DNA from 4 places in the Desulfatibacillum aliphaticivorans DSM 15576 genome. Region 2 is predicted to be linked to each of the others. Evidence: riboswitches for the same ligand, from Rfam matches in the RefSeq annotation. Region 2 holds a riboswitch; each other region holds the start of a gene.
What was found. A riboswitch is a leader RNA that binds a small molecule or an ion and turns the genes downstream of it on or off. The one in region 2 is predicted to bind cobalamin.
Positions count from the first base shown of each region.

Region 1: another riboswitch for cobalamin. It lies ahead of G491_RS29920 (ABC transporter substrate-binding protein); the one in region 2 lies ahead of G491_RS0111595 (TonB-dependent receptor).
Region 3: another riboswitch for cobalamin. It lies ahead of G491_RS28995 (hypothetical protein); the one in region 2 lies ahead of G491_RS0111595 (TonB-dependent receptor).
Region 4: another riboswitch for cobalamin. It lies ahead of G491_RS0108735 (hypothetical protein); the one in region 2 lies ahead of G491_RS0111595 (TonB-dependent receptor).

Region 1 is NZ_AUCT01000007.1:129,818-134,024, reverse strand. Features, by position in the region: gene G491_RS29925 (PAS domain-containing hybrid sensor histidine kinase/response regulator) at 1-1,431, opposite strand, end outside; cobalamin riboswitch at 1,830-2,017, shown strand; gene G491_RS29920 (ABC transporter substrate-binding protein) at 2,143-3,036, shown strand; gene G491_RS29915 (ABC transporter ATP-binding protein) at 3,042-3,854, shown strand; gene G491_RS0107995 (FecCD family ABC transporter permease) at 3,851-4,207, shown strand, end outside.
Region 2 is NZ_AUCT01000010.1:142,218-146,424, reverse strand. Features, by position in the region: gene G491_RS0111595 (TonB-dependent receptor) at 1-1,488, opposite strand, end outside; cobalamin riboswitch at 1,616-1,798, opposite strand; gene G491_RS0111590 (response regulator) at 2,006-2,437, opposite strand; gene G491_RS33800 (sensor histidine kinase) at 2,468-3,118, opposite strand; gene G491_RS30475 (response regulator transcription factor) at 3,130-3,504, opposite strand; gene G491_RS0111575 (ATP-binding protein) at 3,548-4,207, opposite strand, start outside.
Region 3 is NZ_AUCT01000001.1:340,709-344,915, forward strand. Features, by position in the region: gene nosR (response regulator c-di-GMP phosphodiesterase, NosR family) at 1-188, shown strand, start outside; gene G491_RS28990 (HDOD domain-containing protein) at 268-1,098, shown strand; gene G491_RS0101520 (response regulator) at 1,107-1,925, shown strand; gene G491_RS28995 (hypothetical protein) at 2,003-2,944, opposite strand; cobalamin riboswitch at 3,060-3,305, opposite strand; gene G491_RS0101530 (hypothetical protein) at 3,377-3,718, opposite strand; gene G491_RS0101535 (PAS domain-containing protein) at 4,053-4,207, opposite strand, start outside.
Region 4 is NZ_AUCT01000008.1:18,681-22,887, reverse strand. Features, by position in the region: gene G491_RS0108750 ((Fe-S)-binding protein) at 1-271, shown strand, start outside; gene G491_RS36520 (hypothetical protein) at 711-839, shown strand; gene G491_RS0108740 (sirohydrochlorin cobaltochelatase) at 877-1,647, opposite strand; gene G491_RS0108735 (hypothetical protein) at 1,892-2,155, opposite strand; cobalamin riboswitch at 2,330-2,510, opposite strand; gene G491_RS33600 (DsbA family oxidoreductase) at 2,685-3,302, shown strand; gene G491_RS0108725 (radical SAM protein) at 3,313-4,191, shown strand.

The DNA.
Region 1 (4,207 bases), on a different contig from region 2:
AACGTCGTCCATGGCCATTTCCACATTGCCCAGAATAATGGAAAGCAAATTGTTGAACTCATGGGCCACGCCGCCGGATAGGGTGCCGATGGCTTCCAGCTTATGGGCCTGCTGAACCTGTTGTTCCAGTTCCTTTTGATGCGTGATGTCCCGGAGGAAGTTCAAGGTGGCGTTTCGGCCTTCCCATTCCACGCGTACGCTGGACAACTGCCCCCACTTGACCTGGCCGTCCTTGGTAATGAATCTATGGGAATAGGTGCTGGGAAGGCTTTCCCCCCGGGACCTGCGGACATGCCTGTCCACGACCATGTCTCTTTCGTCGGGGTGAATAAGATCCACAAAGGAGACGGAGCTGATTTCATCCATGGAATATCCCGACACCTGTACAATGGCTGAATTGCTGAACTTGATGTACTCGTCCTGGGCAATGAAGATGACGTCCATGGCGTTTTCCACCAGCGCACGATACTGCTCCTCACGTTTTTTCAGTTCTTCTTCGGCTTTTTTTTGCGGGGTGATGTCAATCAGGGTTAGAAAATCCGCAGGCTTGCCCTTCCAGATTACGGATTTGGAGTATTGCTCGACCCAGCGCTCCTCCCCCTGTTTGGTCAGTAGTTTGTATATGTAATGATGAACGACGCCGTTTTTTTCCCCCGTCATCTTTTTTAAGCCCTGTTCTATAACAAATTCTCGAAAATCAGGGTGAATCAGCTTGGCCATATCCTGATAGTTCATCCGCATGAACTCTTCCCGTTCATACCCGGACATCTTGATCGCCGCGTCGTTGACATATTTGTATATACCGTCCTGCAGCACGATGATGCTCATGATGGCCTGCTCGGAAAGCAGTCTGAATTCCTCTTCGCTTTCCTTGGTCAGCTTTTGGATTTCCATCAGATCGCTTTCCAGTTTTGTGGAATTCAGTTGGATCAGGGCGAAAACAAAAAAGATGCTGAATCCAATGAGGGAAAACATCACCAGTGCATTGACCTGGTCCTCAAAAACAATGGGTTCGGTTGCGTCGAGATGGGACAAGAACACCAACCCCCGGATCATAAGCAGGATTGCGGCCGTCACCTCCAAGCCCATTAAAAGGGCGTAAGTTTTTTCCGGCCGGCTTTTATAAGCCTGCACCGTCTTAAGCAGGCTCATAAGAAAATAGGCTGCGCAAACAAGGGATATCATTGAAACCCTGGCGCCCCTGTTGGGGTATACGGCGGAAAAAATAAATTCGTTGATTCCTGCCAGGGCAAAGACGACGGCGGCATGGATATAGGTGTGGGAGGATTCCCCCATGTATTTTTTTTGGCCTTCGAAAAAAAGGGCCATTGCGGAGCATATCAATCCGTTGGCAATGACCATGGAGGAGTATATTATCGCCTCAGCCCTTAATCCCTCCAACAACAGGCCTGCGCCCATAAAAAGGGTCATCAGGGTCCACTCCCTGAACCCGGGATATGTGCGCCGCATAGCGTTATACGCCAGCATGCACAATCCGAGGGTCAGTATAACTGTTCCCAACACAATAAATATAGTCCTAAGGTCCAGAACCAATGGCTGCATTTGGTTTTAACTTTTCTGCTGAAGGAGCGTTTGACGTTTATCAGTGCTAAATACACAACATGTGAGACGATCTATCTTTATTGGCAGGTTGTGTACGTAATCGAGGTTTGGGTCTGTTAATCTCAAATTGTACCACCAGTGCAGGCGCCAGGACCAGAAAAAAAGGCGAATCCTTGTAAAATGCGCAAAATTGTTGCATGCCGGGCCGCCAGGCAGGCCAAAATGCTTTTCTCCTTGACACGGATGGGAATTATTATAATAACTCCTCATAAATACAGGTGTCCGGAAGCCCGACAGGGCGTCGGGGAAGACGGTGAGAAACCGTCGTGGTCCCGCCGCTGTAAGTGGGGACGAAAGCCGCAAAAAGCCACTGCCGAATTCAAGTCCGGCGGGAAGGCGCGGCCGGTAGATTGATCCATAAGCCAGAAGACCCGACCGGACATATATTTCAAAGGTTTGCGAGGCAACGGACCTGAGAAGGACGCTTTTATGGCGTCGCATTTTAAGGATGAAGAAGCAGGGTGCAATCCTTAAGCCTTATTGTTGTAGGCTTAAGGATTTTTTTATTGGAGCGTTTGCGTGATTTTTCCTAAAAAACGGCTTATTCCGATATGTTTGTTCTTTCTGTTCACCCTGGTTTTATCCGCCCATGCGGAGCAGTCCGGAGTTGGCAAATATTCCCGCATCATATCTTTAGGCCCCAGTATTACGGAAAGCCTTTTCGCCATTGGGTGTGGAGACCTTATTGTCGGCGTTTCCGACTATTGCATCTATCCCCCGGAAGCCCTGGAAAAGCCCAGGGTGGGAGGAATCCTGAATCCCAACATGGAGCGTTACGCTATTTTGCGGCCGGACCTGGTCATTTTTCGGGGCAAGCTGGATAAGGTGAAGGATTATTGCCTCTCCCGGAATATCGACGTCATGGAAACGGAAATGGACTCCATTGCAAGCATCTCCGAGACTGTCAACATTCTGGGGGCCAAGCTGGGTCAGGAGGAAAAAGCAGGGGAGGTGATCGAAAATATTCGCAAGGAACTGGATGAAATCAAGCAGGAGGTCGCAGGCTTGCCCAAACCAAAAGTCTTTTTGTGCGTGGCAAGAACGCCGGGCGGCCTTTCCAGCATTTACACCTGCTCCAAAACCAGCTTTGTCAGCCAGGTGCTGGAAATCGCCGGAGGCGAAAATGTTTTTTCGGACATCCCAACAGCCTACCCGGAAGTCTCCAAGGAAAGCCTGATTCGCCAGGCCCCGGACATCATCCTGGAAATGCGCCCGGCCGAAACCTTTAGCAAAGAGCAAATGGATCGCATGAAAGATGAATGGGCAATTTTGAGAACCCTGCCCGCCGTCAGGAACGGACGCATTCATATTATGACTCAGGATTATCTTTTGGTTCCCGGTCCCAGAGTGGGGCGGGCGGCCCGCGCCATTGCGGACGTCATTCATTCCAATCCGGCTGGCGGAGAAGAATAGCGGACATGACCCAGGAACTGCTGACCCTGCATAACGCAACTTATCAGTATCCGGACAACCCATGGCGTCTGGAACCCTGCTCCCTTGCGTTTAAATCCGGGGAAGTCAAAGCCGTGATAGGCCCTAATGGGTCTGGAAAAAGCACGTTATTGAAGCTGGCCGCCCATGTCATCAAGCCGGGCTCCGGCAAGGTCGTCCTGGACGGCCGGGAGATGAAAAGCATATCCAACCGGGAGCGCGCCAAGGTGCTTGGCTACTTGCCTCAGCACGTCCAGACCCATCTGGATTACACGGTGGGCGAAGTGGTTTCCATGGGACGATTCGCCAGGCTTCGCGGCGCCGGATTTCTGGATTCCAACGACTTGGCCATTGTGGAAAATTGCCTGGCGCAAACCCGTACAACCCACCTGAAGGATCGTTCTTTCACCAATCTTTCCGGCGGAGAACGCCAAAGGGTTGTCCTTGCCTCGGTGCTGGCCCAGGAGCCTCGGGTGCTTCTGCTTGACGAGCCCACCAGCGCCATGGACATGCACCACGAAGTCAGCTTTTTTCAACTTTTGGATCAACTGGTCAAAGGCGGCATGGCCGTGGGCGTGGTGACTCATGATCTGAATATCGCCTCGGTCTTCGCCCACACCCTCACGCTCATGCGCGACGGGGCGATTGTGCAGGAGGGAAGCCCGCGGCGAATCATTACCCCCAAGGTCCTGGGCGAGGCCTACGGCCCGGGCATCGAGGTCATGCAGCATCCGACGCTGGACGTCCCGGTGGTTTTTCCCGCGCCCGGACTTACAGGCGAAAAAGGGGAGGGCAGATGACCAGGATTCTCACCTCCCGGCAATTTTACGGCATTATCGCAATCTACGCCATTGGGGCGGGCGCCATTTTCTTCATCTCGCCCTTTTTAGGAGGCGAAACCCTGAATATGACCAATGTCATGAACGGCCTTTTTCATAACGCCCCCAATGTGGACGCGGACATTTTTGTCTATCATCGCCTGCCCAGAGTGTTGCTCGCCTTTATCGTAGGCGGAACTTTGGGCGTGGTGGGCGCCGCACTCCAGGTAGTGCTGAAAAACGTGCTGGCCGAGCCGTACATCCTGGGAATCGCAGGCGGAGGCGCTGTGGGCGCCGTAGCCGCCATATCCATTCCGGGCATGTTTTTTCATTTC
Region 2 (4,207 bases):
GAACAATTCGAAAAACGAAGGCTCGCGAACATATTGGGCCGCGTTGGCTTTCAGGCTGATCCATTCCCAGGGTTTGACCTTAAGGCCGCATTGGGGCATCCAGTATTCGTCCTTGCGTTCGCTTTTTTCCAACTGGGAGCCCCACACGGTCGTTCCCGATTCCAGTTCGTCATCCAACCAGGCGTAGCGCACGGCCGGGGTGAGAATAACCCGTTGCGAGAGCAGCATCAGGGTGTCCTGGAGGGTGGCCACTATATAGTCCCGGTTGCTGTCACGAGGGTCATCCTCCTGCAACAAATCCTCGGGGCTGTAGTCTTCGTGCTGATATTCCATTTTGGCGGCCAGAATGTTGTAGTCGGAGATCCATTCCGTATACAGATCGCCGGTCCATCGCTGGGTGTTGTATTTGTTCAACTGCTTGCCGAGCCCCACGGAGCCTTCCTGGTCGTCGTATTTTTCCTCCTTGTCGCTGTAACTGATGCTGGCGGCCGTATTGAGCGCCAGAGGCGTGACGTTATTCAGCCCCAATCGCATGGTGGTGATGTTCCGGGAGGTGGTGAGATTGGTGGACGCCGTCTCCATGTTAATCCAGTTAGGCAGGTTCTGGTCCTTGAAGAAGTACTGGTTCACCAGGTCGAACCGGAGGTTGCGATTGGCGTCCCAGCCGGCCTTGGCCAGAACGTTGTATTGGTAGAACTCGGCGTTGTTCCGTTTTTGAATCTGGTCATCCACTTTGTTCCAGCTTGTTCCCATGTCATTTTTGAACTCAAAATCGTTGGCGCTGCCCAGATAATCGGCGGAGAGCAAAAAGTCGGCTTTTCCCGGCTTGTGATTGATGAATCCAAAGGCCTTTTTGGTGTCAAAGGAGCCGTAGCCCAGCCCTACGTTGTATTTGGTCCCTTTTTGGGCGCGGAGCGTCTTGATGTTGATTACGCCGCCGATCCCGGCCTTGCCGAAGCTGGCGGGGCTCACCCCCCGATACACATTGATGGAGGAAACGTCGGCAAGGCTGATATTGGAAAGGTCCACGCCTCCGCCCGAGGCGTCGTTCAGCAGAATGCCGTCCAGGTAGATCATCACCTGGTCGCTGGAAGACCCCCTGAGAGACACCGTGGAAAAACTGCCTAGCCCGCCCGACTGCTTGACCTGGATTCCGGCCTCCTTTTTCAGGACCTGAGCCAGGTTTTCCATCTTCCCTATAAACTGTTCCCTGGGGATCACGGTGAAAAAAGACGGGGCGTTCTCCTGGTCAACGTCTCCGGTCCGGAAGTCATCCGGCAGCCTTTGCGCGGTAACCACCATGTCGTTCAGCACGTAGTCGGCTTCCATTGCCTGTTTTTGCGCGGTCTCTTCCTCTCCCGGCGCCTCTTCGTTCTGGGCCCAAACCAAAGGGGAAATGCTCATGAACATAGTGAAAACTATGAAAAAAGTGAGGTCAAAAAACCTTCCGGTTCTTCTTTGAATGGTGATATTTCCAAATAACTTCATAGTTTAATCTCCTGAAAATAAAAAACCCCAACCACTAAAACATGGTTGGGGGACTGCACCCGTCTTCTTCATCACCCGTGGGGAAGCCATGAGGCTGTCAAGCCGCCGTCGATCTCTCGTCGAACAATGCACTTCCCGGCGTTAGGCAGGTTTTCTGACTTTCGGATCTTTCTAATGGCCGCGCCTTCCCATTTCGTTGGAAACAGTGGCTGATGCGGCGTTCGTCCCCGATTACAGCGGCGGGACCGCGCCGGATTTACACCGGCTTCCCATTTGGAGCCTTGAAGGCGCCTAACGCCCTATTTGAATCCTATAAAATACCGCCTAAAGGGGTGTCAAGCAGATTCGGCTTAAGTCAGCATGGAGCTGAAAAACAGCATAATATCCAGGACAGGATTTGAACAAAGGGTGCGGCGGATAAAAGGCGAAAAGCCGCTGTCAACAGCGCGGTTTAAAGGAGGGGACTAAAAACGCCCCGCGTTGCATGGCAATAGGCGGGGCGTTTCTATAAACCTGTTTACCAGCCTTTGGTGAAAACGATTTCGCGGATTTTGTCTTCGTTCTTTTTTTCCACCAAAAGCATTTTTTTTGCCTGGGCTTCCTTGATTTTTTCCATAAGGGATTGGATTTCGGCGGGCTTTTCCAAAAAATCCATGGCGCCCAGCTTTACCGCTTCAATGCCCTTTTCCAGGGAGGCGTGGCCGGTCATCAGGATGACCTGAAGCTCGGGATTGGCGGCCAGCATTTTTTTCAGGGTTTCAATTCCGTCCATTCCGGGCATGACCAAGTCCAGGATAACGGCGTCGTAGGATCCCAGGCTGGGGTTGGCAAGGGCTGCGGTCCCGCTTTCCGCGGTTTCCACTTCAAGCCCTTTGGAAGTGATTCTCTCGGAGAGGATGTCCAAAAAATCCTCGTTATCATCCACTAACAGCACTTTACCTTGGCTCATTGAATTTGCTCCTTATTATGAAATCTGTATCTATGCCGCCATCAGGGCGGGAATAATCAACTCCATGGAGTAGGTATTCCCGGGGACGAGGACTTCCGCTCCCATGCCTTGCAGGGCGCATTGAATAGTCGCCTGGCAAGTGGGAGGAAGTTCCGGATCATCCTCGCCAGCATCAAATCCCAACATGGCGCCTCCTTCATGAGGTTGGACATGGATGTTCAACTCTCTTCCCTTGCCCAAGCAGTCCAAAAAAATTTGCATGCAGGTGATCACCGCAGAGACCAGCCTGAAAGGGTCGGTTTCCACTTGAACGGGATCAGACGGAACATGGGCGTGAAGAAGGACCCCCCGCATCTGAAACAACCTGTCTATCAATACGATTATAAAACGGATCTCTTCTCCGATGTCCACTGTTTTTTTGCACAGATCCACTGTATGGGCGAACCGGTTCATGCGTTTGACAACGAGGTCGGCCTTTTCAACCTGTTTTACAATTCGGTCCGCCAGGCTTTTCATGCGGGCCGGATCCAGGGTGCGGCCTTGCTCTGCAGCCAACAGGAGGTCGCCTTGCAGGCCGGCGATTTCTTTTATAATCGCCAGGGAATTCTTGATTTCATGGGAGATGTTGGCTGTTACTTTGCCGAACAGGACTGCGCTCTCCCTATCCGAGTTATCAGGCATCCTAACCATCCTTATTCAGACAATGTACATGCGGCTTGAGCCGCCGCATCGATTTTTTCCATTAACAAACTGATTTTGACCGGCTTCATCAGGTAACAATTGGCGCCGGCCGCTTCGCTGGCTGACTTTTGCTCCTCGGAGCCGTAGCCGGTCAGGAAGACGAAACCCGTGTCCGGGCTAATTTCCTTGACGAGCTTCATGACTTCTATGCCGTCCATGCCGGGCATTCTCAGGTCGACGACCATCACGTCGTAATGACATTCCCGGGCCTTTTCAACGGCGGATTTGCCGCAGGTGACATAATCTGCATTGACCCCGCGCATGTTCAGACGTTCAGCCATGGCTGAAACCAGTTCCACTTCGTCATCCACCAGTAATATACGCATGATTTTCTCCTGTCAGACAGGTGAATCCTTTGTCTCCCGACAATCAGGCAGGCCTTTTCACAGGCAGGGTTACAACAAAGGTGGTTCCTATTCCTTCCTGACTGTCTACCTCTATGGAACCTTTCAGTTTTTTGATGATGCCATAGGTTATGGACAAACCCAGTCCGGTTCCCTTTCTTCCTTTGGTGGAAAAAAAAGGCTCGAAAATTAATTTCATGTGCTCTGGAGGCATGCCGCAACCATTGTCTTCAATCCGAACCGCCACTTGGTCGTCCCTGACGGAGTTGATATGGATTTCAATTTTCCCTCCATCCTCTACGGCTGCAAAGGCATTGTTCAAAATATTCAAAAAGACCTGTTGAAGCTGGCCGCGGTCGCTTTCGATGGCTGGCAGGTTCTCCTCCACCTCCAGCTTGACCTCTATCTCCCGATAGTGGGACTCTTTTTCCAAAAAGCCCAAGACGTTCTTGACCAGGTTGTCCAGGTAAATGGTTTCAAAATTGACGTCTATATGCCTTGCAAAGCCCAAAAGCCGGTGGGTGATGGTGCTGCATCGGTCCACGGATCCCAGGATGGATTGCACGATTTCGTGAGCCTTTTCCTTTTGGGGAAAATCCGGCGTCAGGTGGATTAAATCCTCCAAAAGCCCGGCTTTTTCGTTGATGATGGCCAGGGGATTGTTGATTTCATGGGCCACCCCCGC
Region 3 (4,207 bases), on a different contig from region 2:
GCGCCAGGGAAAAGGAAGTAGGCATCAAACAGTTAAAGCCGGGCATGGTCTTGTCGCGGGCCATTTATTCGGCCAAGGGGCAGTATTTGCTGCCCTACGACACGGAGCTTTCCGAAGGGTATATCGTACGGCTGAGAAAAATCGCGGAAGGAGCGGGCTTGGGACCGATCCATGTTCTGCTTAATTAAAAAAATCACCCGTAATCGGGATTTACAGACGGTTGATGAAAGGAACTAGCAATTGCCGAAACAGGATATACTGAAAGATTTGGACAAGATTCTTGATCTTCCCACCCTGCCGGTGGCGGCCATCAAATTCAATCAGATGGTCGCCGATGGCAAGGCATCCATGAAGGACATCAGCGATGCCTTGGGGAAGGATCAGGCTATTGTCCTTAAAATCCTGAAAATGGCGAACTCCGCCTTTTTCGGCCTGCGGAAAAAGGTGGAAACCCTGCAACACGCGGTCGTTATTTTGGGAATAAACACGGTGCGCAACGCGGTGCTGTCCCTGTCCGTCGTGGAATGCTTCAAACCGGGCAAAAGCAATGAAAGCGGCATTAACGCATGGCTTCTTTGGAAACACTCCCTGGCCGTGGCCGTGCTTAGCCAACACCTATCCAAACAAACAAAAATCGCCGCCCCGGACGACTGCTTTGTGGGAGGGCTGCTTCATGACGTGGGCAAGCTGGTCCTGCTCCAGTACTTTTATGGAACCATGGAGAAGATCGTGGAGTCCATGGACGCGAACCAGAGGTCCTTCTCCGTGGCGGAGAGGGAATTCGTCAGTGCAAGCCATGCAATGGTGGGCGGCGCCCTTGCCAAAAAATGGCGGCTTCCCGAAGGCCTGGTCGGGGTTATAAAAAGCCACCATACCATGTCCAGCAGCGCCCCGGACATGGACAGGCTGAAGATGGTTCATGCGGCCGATATCATTGTCAACGGGTACCTGGGCGACTTTATGGGGCATAAATGGCCCCTGAAAGTGCATCCCTCGGTGGAGCCCTTGGTTGCGAAACATCTCAATACGGTTGACGTCTGGTTTTCCGAGGTGGAGCCTCAAATTCAGGAAGCCTACTCTTTTTTCATGGAGGAATAGCGGCTATCATGGAAGAAATTCAACATACCGTTCTTTGCGTGGATGACGAAGTCAACATCCTCCATTCCTTAAAAAGGCTTTTGCGCAGGGAGCCGTACAATGTGTTGACTGCGACAAGCGGGGACGAAGCTCTTAACATCCTGGAAAAGAATGAGGTCCAGCTCATTGTCTGCGATCAAAGAATGCCGGGCATGAGCGGGACCGAGCTTATGTCCCGGGTCAGAGACCTGTATCCCGAAACCATCCGCATCGTTCTCTCGGGCTATTCGGAAATAAAGACCATTACGGAAGCCATCAACAAGGGCCACATCTACAAATTTTTCTTCAAGCCCTGGGACGATGAAAACCTCAAGCTGGAAATCCGCGCCGCCCTGCAGCATTGGGAGCTTATCCGGGCCAACAAGGTGCTGCACGAGCAGGTTATCGGGCATAATCAGGAGCTTTCCCAAATCAATGAAAGGCTGGAGCAACTGGTCTGGGAAAGAACCCAGGAACTGGAGTTCCGAAACCAGGCCCTGGAAGTCTCCCACGCCATCCTGGCGGACATCCCCCTGCCTATCATCGGCATGGACCCGGACGGCTGCGTGGTGCTTATCAACCGCAAAGCCGAGGATCTGAGGGAAGACGGCATCGAACTGCATGTGGACAACCCCATGCGCGGCGTCCTGCCCTCCCAGGCCGCCATGCTTCTGAATCAAGCCATTTTGGAGAACAGCGCCCAATCCATGCAAGGCGTGAAAATCGGCGCCAAAACCTACGACATGAAAATCGTGCCCCTGTCCGGCCAGTTTTCCAACCGCGGATTCATCATCACTCTCTTGGACTAAGAGCGCTCCCCAACGGGATCAAGCGGTATACGCCTCTATCCACTTGGGCGGGGAAATCCTACGCCCTACGGCGGTTCCTATTGTTCGGCAAGGTAAGAGAGGGCGAATAACACATCAGCCAGGGTTATTTTGCCGTCGGCGTCGCGGGTGAGGGATACGGAGGCCGGGGCCCCGGCCAGGATTTGGAGGGCCAGAACGGCGTCGGTCATATCCAGCTTGTCGTCCAGGTTCAGGTCGCCTCCAACAAAGTAATTCATATAGCCCGCCGCTTCCAGGTCGAACCCGGCGCTGGTTTGGGGATTGGTGGGATGCCATGGATCGTAGACCGGATCTCCCGAGGAGTCGGGGCTGGAACCGTCTCCAATAATGTCAATGATACGCACATAAGCGATATAGTCCAAATTCAGAGTCCCGGACAAAATGCCTTGCTGGGCCTCAGGAGTATCCAAATCGTCCAGATCGAAAGGCGTACCGTACCCCACACGGTATTTACTTGCAAAACCGCTAATATTCTCAGGATCAACCGTTAGGATTTCCCATGCAGCCAAGGGGATCTCATTGTCATCTTCATCAAGGGTGAACGGATGCGGCGTAAGGGAGTCATTAGGAAAACGGAAAAAGTGAACTCCATCAGAGGATACTTCTAAATAGGCCAACTCCAAAAAGGTGTCATTCAGTGCATTCTCAAAAATCACGAAATCGGCCCCTTCTCCATTTGTTATAACGGCTGGAAAAAATGAAATGGTTATTTGCCCTCCATTCCCCAAGGAAACAATATCCATCACGGTTCCTAACGCCGGCCCCAGAGCCTTTTCCGGGGTCTTCCAGGTATCAATGACGTCATCTCCATAGACAAGACCGTTATAGCCCGTGGCCCACCCTTTGATGGAGGCGTCGTCCATGGATACGGCTGTGGATCCTACCTCCCCGGCCGCCGGCGCGTAAGGGCCGGCCTGGGCCGCCGAAGCAAGGATTATAGAGGTTGCGGCGATGAGTAAGACAGCGAATATGCGTTTCATAATGCGTCCCAAAATAAAGAGCCCCGCCTGTCGGGAAACAGGCGGGGCCGATAAAGTCCCTGAACATGAAGGCTGCAAGCAAGTGCAGCCTGCCTTATACCCGAAGGCTATCCGGAATCCGGAAAAAGTTACGGCAGGTCTCCTGGCTTGAGAATCATTCTACCGGCCGCGCCTTCCCATTCTTTTTCCATGAGCGGGTAAATACCCGGCGCATTGCTGCGCTTTGCTCAAGGAACGCCCCCCGGCTTGGCGGGGAGCGCTTCAAAAACAGTGGCTTGTGCGGCTTTCGTCCTCTCTCACAGTGGCGGGTCCGCAGCGGATTTGCACCGCTTTCCCTGGAACCGTAACGCCAATTTTCACGGATATTTAAAGCCCTGAGAGTTTTTTTGTCAAGGTGATTCTCCGCTGCGGCGAAAGGCGGCGCCGCTCCGGCTAATCGATCAACTCGGAAATGGTGTGGTTTTTCCTCTTAATGTTTTTCAGGAGTTTGTCATAATGCTGCATGCGGATGACGGACCGGGCGATGAGGTAGACTCCAATCACGGTGAGCGCTCCAAGGATGCAAAACAAAGGAATGACAAAGTGCAGAACATTAAAAAAATCGTAATATTTTGACGTGGCGATTAAAAAACTGAGGACCGTGATGGGAAGGGCCAGGACCGCCACGCCGGATCTCAGCACCGCCAGGGAAGTGCGTTTTTCGGCCAGGATGAGTTGCGCCTCCCCAATGAGGACGGAAATATTCTCCGTACTTTCCGTATTTTCCTGTCCCAATGCGCCCTCCATGGTTAATGCAGCGTTTTTGGAGCTCAAATTAATAACTCAACTTTCGGGAATCAAGTTTTCTTCACATATTTAAGAAATTGCAGCAGGCTATGAGGTATTAAACATCAAAGCCGGCGTCCCAAAAACTCCCTCCCCCTTGACGGGGGAGGGTTGGGGTGGGGGTGATATTGTATGTTATCCCGGATAGTTTCCCCCCCATCCTGTCCTTCCCCCGCCAGGGGGGGAAGGGACCATGACTCTCGGGCTCTGGTATATAGATTGATCTGAGCCGCATACATAAATATTTGATTTCAAAGCACTACTTCCAATCCCGAAAGTTGAATTAATAAATTTTAAGGTCCGGGTAATATTTTTTTGCGCAATCCGGGCAAATGCTATGGCTGAACTGGGCCAGGGAGTGCTGTTGAATATAGCTTTCTATGTTGCTCCAATAGCCTTGGTCGTCCCGAATTTTTTTGCATTGGGAGCATATGGGCA
Region 4 (4,207 bases), on a different contig from region 2:
CCTGGCGGAACCGGCCAATACCAGGCAGGACTCCTTGTGCTGCGGATTCGCCAGCGGATTCCGGAATAATTGGGATCATACCCAGGCAGCCCAGGAAACCCAGAAGCGGGTGGATCAGTTAAAAGCCACCGCGGCGCCGAACGTCTATTGCTATTGCCCGGGATGCTACGCCGCCCTGGCCCCTCACGGCAAAAAAAACGGCATGAGAATTCATTTTTCCATCAACCGGATTCTTCAAGCTCTTGGCGACGATCCGCCGACAAAGAACTGAGGCCAATTGGTAAGTATTTGGGCGCCCCCGGCAGCGTAGTGTGCCGCCGGGGTCCGTAATGACTGTTTTTTCAAAGGGCAGGGGGATTGCCTACAGAGCATAAAAAACCACGGAACACACGGAAAGGCACGGAAAGATCGTTTTCTGTGTGTTCCGTGTCTTCGGTGGTTAACCTTGCAGTTTTTTTGTCACAGGGACGCAAAATATTTTCGGTTTTGAGGAACAGCCCCGGCCGAACAAAGGATGCAGTTTCGGCGCAGTTTTTGTTAGGTTTTGCAAACTCAACCCAATCTACGATTTATCTATAAAAATAGTAGATATTATGGGTAATACGGGCGGCGATTCAGGCCAAGGGGGTTGACCCGCTCCTTGAAACCGTGGGTTAAGTAATTGGAAGCTGTTAGTTTTCAATCACTCAGAGCCACATCAAGGAGGGGTCATGAACAAGGTACTTTATGTCGGAATGGATGTCCACAAAGAAAGCATCGTTGCAGCAACGGCGGAAGGGGCAAGCGGAGAGGTTGACATGTTCGTGCGTTTTTGGGGACGTCTTTGCATAATCGACTAACAAATATCAAGCCTACATTATCCCACAACTGCGCAGCCTACAAAGGAACCAAATGCAAGGCCTCTCGGGTGTGCCGGACGAACATTTGGATGACGGCCGGGCTTTGGCCAAGGCCTATGTTTTCCGTTTCCACTTGAATTCCGGCTTCCTCCATTTTCACTTTCCAGGAATCCTTTTTCCCGGCCAGGTCCTTGGCGAAATGCATGCCCGAAACCAGCAAAAAGGGGATAAGCCGCGCCTTTTTATATCCCTGGACCAGCAGTTTGTTGATCAGGACCTCCCGGTCCGGATACCCTTCCTCAAGCACTCCCATGAAAGCCCGATCCCCGTACATATCCTTCAGGATGCTCCCCATGGCCGTGAACATGGCCCATGCCGGGTGATCCGTGCCGTGGCCCACAAACACCTGGGCTTCGTCTTCGGGGGAATCAAAAAATCGGGCGAGATCCTCGGCGACTTCCATGCAATCCTCCGGGGAGGTGAGCAAGGGCAGGCCCATGGAAGCCCGGACTTTTTCGTGCTGCACGTCATCCTTCAAACGAAAAAACTCATGCCCCCAGGCAAGGTGCAACGATTGCACCACAGCCCACTCATGCCCCTGGCTGGCCAGCATATCCATGACCTCTTCTGGATGGAGCTTTTGTTCGTCGCTGCGTTTATTCACCTTGGATGCCACGGTGCGGGAGGTGTATGCCCAAAGGATTTCATGGCCGGGGAATGCTTCCCTGTAGGCTGCGTCGATAAGGTCGTAAGTGGCTTTTGCGCGGGTGGAAGTGCCGAATGCAGCAAGGACGATGGGGGGCTTCATGGGTGGTCTCCTATGTTTTTGGCGCACGGAAAATATGTTGCCATCAAGCTATATACTTTTAATGCCTTATCACGGCATTGTCAAAAAAAAGCAAAAGGCTTCCCGGCGCTCGTGAGCGGTGTTTGAGCGCCGGAAAACCCTTCGGAAGAACGGTTCGGAAAAGGAGGAGACGTGCCTCTTCCGGCCGCTCGCTATCAGTAATTTTTTCGGGGCGCGGCCATTGCGCCCGGGCGCCTTTTGGGGCTCAATCCTTTTTGCCCCAGCGCCATTGGGGCTTTTCCCCCTTTTTCCAGCAAATGAAGATCAGAAGGGCGGTGGCGATTACGGTGAAAGGGAGAAACCAAATCTCGTGCGGAGGCCTCGTCAGGAATACGGCGCCCACGGTCATTAGAAGCATGTATCCGACCATGACGGCCCATCCCTGCCAGGTTAGGGGGATTCCCCATCCCCATCCGTATTTTTTCGCCGGAAACCAAATGTCCTTTTCGTCCTTATGATCATTCTTCATTGTTCGTCTCCAGGTTCTCAGGAATCAATCCAGAGCATCGCCCGGCCGGGAAGAGGCAACAAAAAAAGCCCTGCCCGTCGGGGTGACAGGCAGGGCTTAAAAAAGCGCCCAAACAAGGAATTAAACGGATATAAACATTCATATCCGCACCCCGCCTTAAACCCGAAGACGTAATAACACGGTTTTGTTGCGGCAGGTATCCTGGCTCGTGGATCAATCTACCGGCCGCGCCTTCCCATTCCCTTTGAAACAGTGGCGTGTGCGGCTTTCGTCCCCACTTACAGTGGCGGGTCCGCAGCGGATTTGCACCGCTTTCCCTATAGCCCGTAAAGGGCCCGCAACAAAAAACTTAGGCAAAAGCTAAAATTTTAAACGCCGATTGTCAAGGAAAACCGTAAAAGCGAATCCGTTTTAAGGACTTGCCCATGCGAATGATTGACAAAATCCGTTCCGGGCATACAGTAATACAGTTGTATAGCGGAGCCCACGGCTCCGCAGGAAACCCTCGACGATAATCAGGAGAAGACGCATGCCCGAATCTTCACAGGTGCTGGAAGTATTTTCCGACTACACCTGCCCCTTTTGCTACTTTAATATGGAAAACGCCGAAAAACTGGCCAAGGAATTTAATGTTCCCATCCGCTGGCGCTACTACCCTTTGCATTCCGACGTTCCCGACGAGGGCATAGCCCTGACAGAACTGTTGGACGTCCCCCTCTCCGAAGTGGAAAAGTGGGACAGGGAGTTTTCGAAAACAGCCGCCCACCTGGGGCTGCCTTTTTGCTCCCTGGACAAAACCTACAACAGCAGGCTGGCTCAGGAACTGGGGCTTTGGGCCGCGGATCAGGGAAAAGGGCATGCCTTCCACAAGGCTGCTTTTGAAGCCTTTTTCGGCCAGGGGTTGAATCTTGCCTCCAAGGACGTGCTGCTGAACATCGCGGAAAAAGCGGGCCTGCCCCTTGATGAAGCGGAGAAAATCATCACGGATCGCACCTACCAGGAGGCGGTGGACAAAGAATGGGAAGCTGCGGAGGCCAAGGCGATTACCGCCGTGCCCACCATGATCTTTGGAGAAAATCGTCTGATTGGAGCCAAATCCTGGGAGCAAATGACGGCCCTGGTTCAGGCCGGTTTGACCGGTCAATAGGAGACGGCTTATGAGATACGAAGGAACCACCTACCGCCCGCCTGTGGAATGCGACTCAATGCTCCTGCAGGTTACAGTGGGGTGCTCGCACAATGAATGCTCCTTCTGCAATATGTATCGGGACGTGAAATTCCGCGTATCCTCCATGGAGGAGATTGAAAGCGACCTTCAGGAAGCCCGGGGGATTTACCCCAAGGCTGAGAGAGTCTTTTTGGTCAACGGCGACGCTTTCGTGCTGAAGGCGGACGCCCTCAAGGCCATCGCTGAGAAGATTTTGGAGTACTTTCCCGAATGCCGAAATATAGGCATGTACGCTTCCATCAAAAACATTCGAAATAAAACGGATGCGGAACTGGCGGAGCTTCGAAAACTAAAAATCAACGATTTCCACGTGGGCGTGGAGTCCGGCATGGATTCCGTCCTGGAGCATCTTAAAAAGGGGCACACGGTCAAAGACGCCGTGCACCACCTCAATCGTCTGACCAACGCCGGCATCCAGTATGCAACCAGCCTCATGCTGGGCGCCGCAGGGGCCGGAAACGGCGCCAAAAACGCGGAAAAAACAGCGGACCTGCTCAACCAGGTAAAACCCAGCCTCATCTGGCTGGGAACCATGGGGGTTTTTAAGACCGTCCCCCTGTATCAGGACATCCTCTCCGGCAGCTTTAACTTGCCCACCGAACTGGAGGTTTTGGAGGAGGAAAAGGCCCTCATCAAAAGCATCGCCCATGACGACGTTCTTCTCCAGGCCAACCACCCCACCAACCTCGTATCCATGTTCGGCAGACTGCCAAGAGACCGGGAAAAAATGATAGACCACCTCAACGCAGCCATCGCCCATTACGGCGAGGATGCGCTGTCCGTCCCCACCTCCCGTTTGGTCATGTAGATTTTTTGCTTAAAAA